3 regions of the Weizmannia sp. WK01 genome follow, and region 1 is predicted to be linked to each of the others. Evidence: predicted binding sites of a transcription regulator. Region 1 holds the regulator's gene; each other region holds the start of a gene.

What was found. The regulator Rex, encoded in region 1, represses fermentation and respiration genes when NADH is low (regulators of the CRP and FNR family bind a similar motif). The targets are predictions, from matches to a motif close to TTGTGAAATATTTCACAA.
Region 2: OF158_RS13165 (formate/nitrite transporter family protein) is a predicted target of Rex. The motif match lies at 1,192-1,209, and genes of this name have one in related genera.
Region 3: pflB (formate C-acetyltransferase) is a predicted target of Rex. The motif match lies at 988-1,005, and genes of this name have one in related genera.

The regions. Positions count from the first base shown of each region.
Region 1 is NZ_CP109616.1:3,416,575-3,418,852, forward strand. It holds gene tatC (twin-arginine translocase subunit TatC) at 1-738, opposite strand, end outside; gene OF158_RS16210 (redox-sensing transcriptional repressor Rex) at 889-1,572, opposite strand; gene OF158_RS16215 (ABC-F family ATP-binding cassette domain-containing protein) at 1,887-2,278, shown strand, end outside.
Region 2 is NZ_CP109616.1:2,737,998-2,740,275, forward strand. It holds gene OF158_RS13160 (amino acid ABC transporter ATP-binding protein) at 1-261, shown strand, start outside; gene OF158_RS13165 (formate/nitrite transporter family protein) at 324-1,160, opposite strand; partial or broken gene OF158_RS13170 (IS630 family transposase) at 1,828-2,278, opposite strand, start outside.
Region 3 is NZ_CP109616.1:2,741,941-2,744,218, forward strand. It holds gene OF158_RS13180 (iron-containing alcohol dehydrogenase) at 1-858, opposite strand, end outside; gene pflB (formate C-acetyltransferase) at 1,237-2,278, shown strand, end outside.

The DNA of each region.
Region 1 (2,278 bases):
CATTGGCATTTCTTTTGCCGCTTTTTTGGCATTGCGGTACGCCATTTTCGAAATCAGTGTGCTTGCTTCATACAGCAAAACGAGTGGAACAAAGGTAATCAGCTGCGAAAACACGTCCGGCGGGGTGATGATGCCGGCAGCTGCAATCAAAGCAAGATACGCATATTTTCTTACCTTTTTCAACAGTCTCGGCGTAATGATGCCAAGCCGGGTCAGAAACAGGACCACGACCGGCATTTGGAACACAAAGCCAAACGGAAGCGTGATCTCTAGCAGAAACTGAATATACTCCCGGATCCCGATCACCGCACGAATGCCCATTTCATTTGACAAGCCCATCATAAACTTCACCATCAGCGGACAAAGCACGAAATAGGAAAAAGAAACGCCGGCTATAAAAAGCAAGATGGAAACAGGAATGTAACTTAATGTCAGTTTCTTTTCTTTCTCATACAGCCCCGGGCTTATAAACGCCCAAAGCTGGTACAAAATCACCGGCAGGGTCAATAGGCATGCGATCACAACCGAAACTTCCATAAAAACCTTAATAGGATCGGTTACCCTGAAGGCATTCATCGTGAACATGCCGGCATTTTTGGCATGCTGCAAATAACGTATAACAGGTTTTGCGGTAAAAAAGCCAACAACCAGGGCAAACAGAAAGAAAATGAGAACGGTAATTAACCGCTTTCTCAATTCCTGGATGTGTCCGGTAACCGGCATTTTTTTCGTATTCATCGCCGTTCCCCTTTAAGTGCCGGCGTTGAATCCGCCCTTTTCCCTTTGCACGCCACAGCCAAATCCGGCCATTGCCATTTGCGCCTGCATTCCGTTTTCAATCGGGCCACCCCCTGTACCCACTATGATAACGGAAAAAAAGCTTTTTGGCTATGGCTTCGCAACCGGCTCTTTTGTTTCTTTCAAATTTTCTTCATCATTTGAATAATGTTTTAAAAAGTAGATCAGTGCCTGCAGTTCCACGGCCAGGTCAATATGATGGACGCGGATATCCGGCGGCACGTTCAGCCGGGCAGGTGTAAAGTTTAAAACGCCTTTTACATTTGTACTGGCAAGCTCGTCTGTCACTGCCTGGGCACTGGAAGCGGGGACCGTCAAAATCACAACCGTCACATCTTCCGCGCAAAGCCGTTCTCTTAATTCGTCCATGCTGTAAACAGGCACATTGCCAACATGGCTCCCCACCTTCCCGGGGTCATTGTCAAATGCCATCACAATCCGTGCGCTGTTATTCTTCGAAAAATTGTAATTCAAAAGGGCTGTACCGAGGTTCCCAACGCCAACCAGCGCTACATCTGTGATCTCATCCTGGTTCAGCGTCTTGCCGAAAAAAGACAATAAATATTTTACATTATAACCATAACCTTTTTTTCCAAGTGCCCCGAAGTAGGAAAAATCCCTGCGTATCGTAGCGGAGTCGACTTTCACCGCTTCACTCAGTTCCGCCGAGGATACCCTTTGCTTGCCAAGTGTATATAAATTTCTCAGGTACCGGTAATATAATGGAAGCCGTTTTGCAGTGGCTTGCGGTATTTTTACTGATTCATCCTTCATGTGAAATCCCCCAAGTTGAAAGCTTAAGTTTTTTGTGCTGTTGGTTCCAATCGTGCGTCCATTCCAGAATGGCAGCGCTGCCATTCTTCATTATAATATTACTCCTATCTGAGCAAAGAAAAAATATGTTTTAAAAAAATGCCTGCATGCGTCTTTTTCTCTCTCCAACTATGTTAAATATATCACAAGTAAGCATTTTTTTCATGGGTTTTTACGAATTTATGTGAAAAGTTTTTTGACAAATTCCGATCACGCCGGTTGAGTTGCAGTTCGCCTTCCTGTACACTTACAATGGTATAGAGGTGAACATAAAGATGATGTTGCTGCAAGTTCAACAAGTCACAAAATATTATGGCGCTGAACTTATTTTATCGGATATAAAATTAGAAATTCAAACAAAAGACCGGATTGCCTTGGTCGGGAGAAACGGGGCCGGCAAATCGACCCTCCTGAAAATCATCGCCGGCCAGCTTTCTTATGATGAAGGTTCCATCATTATGCCGAATGGTGTCGAAATCGGTTATCTCGCCCAAAATACCGGACTCGAATCGGATCTGTCCATTTGGGACGAAATGATGTCGGTTTTTAAAAATTTGCTGGATATGGAAAAACAGCTTCGCGAATACGAACAAAAAATGGCCGACCCTAAGATTTATAACCGCCCGGCGGAGTATGAAAAAGTGCTGCATGCTTATGATACTTTGCA
Region 2 (2,278 bases), 680 kb from region 1:
GAAGTAATGCTGTTTGACGAACCGACATCCGCACTGGACCCGGAACTTGTGAGCGGCGTGCTAAATGTGATGAAGGAGCTTGCTGAAGAAGGGATGACAATGGCCGTTGTCACACACGAAATGCGGTTTGCCCGCGAAGTTGCAGACAAGGTGATTTTCATGGATGGCGGTGTCATCCTGGAGCAAGGCAAACCGGAAGAAGTATTCCATCATCCAAAAAATGCACGGACCAAGCAATTCCTGCAGCTGATTCAAAACTAATGAAACGGATCAGGTTTTTCGATATAAAACGAGCTGCCCTCTATCAGGCAGCTCGTTTTATATTACTTGATTTTTTCAGCCGAAAAAGGGGATACGGTGTGTGTGTCAACAACAGCAACCGGCACTTTTTCTTTTTTCTTTGATGTTAAGAAGGCGTACATGGCACCGACAAAGACGCCGCCGCCAATCATATTGCCGAGCGTTACCACACCAAGGTTGTGCAAAATGCCCACGAGTGTAATGGTATCCGGGTATGGTGCGGCAAGTGCCAGCGAGAACAGCACCATATTGGCAATGCTGTGTTCGTAGCCTGAAATGACGAAGCCAAACACGAGCAGCATCATCGAAGCGATTTTAGCCCCGTCTCCCTTTACGTTTATCGGAACCCAGAACCCTAAACAAACAAGCCAGTTACAAAGAATCGAACGGAAAAACATTTGGGCCGTCGTCAGGCTAATTTTCCCACCAACAACCGACATTAAAAACTGGCTGTTATCCGAATCCGCATAGAGTCCGCTGTAATGGATAAACAGCGCGAAAATCGCCGCACCGATCAAATTTCCGGCATACGTTGCCACCCAGTTTGTGAGCGCATCTTTCCAAGTTGTCGCTTTTTTTACCGTGCTCATTGTCATCATCATCGTATTGCCGGTAAAAAGCTCGCCGCCGCCAAACATAATAAGCACAAGCGCTGCGCCAAAAAATATTGAAGCCATAAAGGAAGTAACCGGAGACTTCGCATCAAAAAACGGCTCAGCAAGACGGTAACATATTATAATGGCAAAACCGATGAACATACTTGCCAACGCTGCTTTTGTCACATAACGAAGCAAGGATTCTTCCAGATATTTTTTCTTATTTAATGCCATTTGAACAACAGATTCAACGGCCTCGTACATAAACACCATCTCCAACATGAAAAATGTTTAATTGTGAATCATATCACAAACAACTGCCTTTCTATCATATCCCCTTTTTCCCTGTTTGTGTTTGTATATATTTTGAACGTTTATGAAGCGATTACACGAGAAAAGACTATTGATAGGCCGTCAGAGCTGCCCTATTTTACAAGCCAAAATCCGAGAAAATATTATATGTATATAATATTCATATTTAACAAAAAAGTATTGCTATTAAAGTCCTTTTTCATTAAAATAAGTTACAGAAAGAGAAGATTTGAGGAAGGATATAGAAAAAAATTAATTGAACGGAAAATTGCGGAGGGTACAAATGCTGCAAAGTCATTCTTATCGAATACTACATAATAAACTCAGTTTGGTTTGTCTTCTCCTTATTTTATTCATTCCTTGTGTGGAAATCATACAATTACTTATCAACCAAATCCAGTTTGGTGATAAGTGGGATCCTGCTTTTGCATTTTTCCTGACAGGCTCAAGCAGAGCGCATGGAGCACAAATCGTCTTAATTTGGTTTTTGCCAATTTATTTCTTGATTGCTTTTTCGGACGATGCCATATTGGATTATAAATTGGGATACAGAAATGTAGTCGTTAATAAAATCGGAATCAAAAAATACTGTTCAGAAAAGATACTATATAAGATGAACTTAAGTTTTTGACAGCTCTAATCTAACAAGCAGCCGGTCAATGACTTCTTGGCTCTTTTGGCTGGCTTGTTTCATAAATTCCGCCACGTGGGAGCGAATTTGGTAAAATTTGCTGAAAAAGACGTTGTTTACGACATCTTGCTTTAGCCACTTCCATAATCCTTCCACTGGGTTCTACTCAGGGCTGTATTTAGGAAGAAAAACAAATTCCATTCGTGGATTTTCTTTCAGGAAATCCTTGATAAATTGTGATTGATGCACTTTGCTGTTGTCCAAAACCATTACAATTTTACCTTGCGGGTATTTACTTAAAATGAGTTCTACAAAACGTCTAAAGGCCAAGGAATTACTTTTTTCTTCTTCATAGTGCGTAATTTCGCCGGTTTCATAGTTTATGGCAGCGAACAGCTTTGCACCCTTATGCTGGCCGTATGTTTTGATTTTTCGCTGC
Region 3 (2,278 bases), 670 kb from region 1:
AATCGCATTGCAAACGCCGTGCGGCAAGTTATAGAAACCGCCGAACTGGTGCGCAATCGCGTGGACATAGCCCAAAGATGCATTATTAAACGCCATGCCTGCCAAATACTGCGCATATACCATTTGTTCACGCGCTTCCATATCATTGCCGTTTGCAACAGCCTTTGGCAAATATTGCGGAATAATTTGGATCGCTTTAATGGCGCATGCATCTGTTACCGGTGTGGCCGCAGTTGAAACATACGCTTCCACTGCATGGGTCAAAGCGTCAAGCCCCGTTGCCGCAGTTAAAGACGGCGGCATCCCGACCATTAATAATGGATCATTAATGGACAAAACCGGTGTCACATGTTTATCTACAATCGCCATTTTCACTTTCCGACTCGTATCGGTAATAATCGTAAATTTTGTCATTTCGCTGGCAGTCCCGGCTGTTGTATTAATTGCAACGAGCGGCACCATTGGTTTTTCAGAACGGTCCAGCCCTTCATAATCATGGATTTTGCCCCCATTGGCCGCAACGAGCCCGATCCCTTTTGCACAGTCATGCGCGCTCCCGCCGCCAAGTGAAACGATTGAATCGCAATTTTCTTCATGATAGGTTTTTAACCCGTCTTCCACATTTTTGTCTGTCGGATTTGGTTCAGCCTTCGGATAGATCGCCACTTCCAGGCCGGCTTCTTTTATATAGGCTGCAATTTTTTCGGAATACCCCAGTTGGTGGAGCCCTTCATCGGTTACAATCAGCGGTCTGCGACACCCAAGATTTTTCAGCCTGTTTCCAATTTCTTCTGCCGTCCCCTGTCCAAACAAGTTTACGGAAGGCATTTGAAAATCAGTACGTAATCCTGTTAACATCTTTCCCCACTCCTTTTATGTAACTGCTTACATGAAAAATATAACGCAAACGCTTTCATCTGGCTGTGCCAATTTTGTGAAATATTGAGCATGTTACCAAATCACAAACTCTCCCCAAGAAAAATAATCATGTGAAAAACTGATCAATTTGTGTTATAACACGCTTTCATCGCATTTTTCTATTATATATCTACGGCCAAATGTTTTGAACATTCTTTGACAACTGCTTTTTTTGGCCCCAAAATGTGAACGCTATCACTATCTTTTTAAAATCGACCATGCTAAAATGAAAGCGTAATAAGAAATGTTCACTATTTAACAAACAAACATCCAATTCTGAAGGCAGCTCATTAATAGGCTTAAAGGAGGCCATTTAAAATGACTGAACAATTACTGACAAAAGCAACGCTCTCCAAAAAACAATGGGAAGGCTTCAAAGGAGGAAACTGGCAAAAAGAAATCGATGTAAGGGACTTTATTCTGAAAAATGTAACCCCTTACGAAGGCGATGAAAGCTTTCTTGCCGGCCCGACTGAAGCCACTTTAAAATTATGGGATCAGGTCATGGAACTGTCGAAACAGGAACGCGAAAAAGGCGGCGTCCTGGATATGGATACGAAAATTGTATCTACCATTACATCGCATGGCCCGGGCTATTTAAACAAAGAACTTGAAAAAATTGTCGGTTTCCAAACCGATAAACCGTTCAAACGTTCGATGATGCCGTTTGGCGGAATCCGGATGGCAGAAAGTGCCTTAAAATCTTACGGCTATGAAATTGATCCGGAAATCAAACATATTTTTACAGAATGGCGGAAAACCCATAACCAAGGTGTATTCGATGCCTACACACCGGAAATCAAAGCTGCACGGCATGCCGGCATTGTAACAGGCCTTCCGGATGCTTACGGCCGCGGCCGCATTATCGGCGACTACCGGCGCGTTGCCCTTTACGGTGTAGATTATTTAATTGAGCAAAAGAAAAAAGATCTCGATTTAATCGGCTGCGGCTTGATGACAGAAGAAGTCATCCGTGAACGTGAAGAACATTCGGAACAAATTCGTGCATTGCAAGAATTGAAACAAATGGCACAAAGCTACGGATTCGATATTTCCGAACCGGCTTCAAACGCACACGAAGCTTTCCAATGGCTGTATTTCGCGTATCTGGCTGCCATTAAAGAACAAAATGGCGCGGCCATGAGTCTTGGGCGCACATCCACTTTCCTTGACATTTATATTGAAAGAGATTTGAAAAACGGTGTCCTGACTGAACGGGAAGCACAAGAACTCGTCGACCACTTTGTCATGAAACTCCGCCTCGTCAAATTTGCAAGGACGGAAGATTACAATGAACTGTTCAGCGGCGACCCGACATGGGTAACAGAATCGATCGGCGGCATGGCTTTGGACGGCCGTA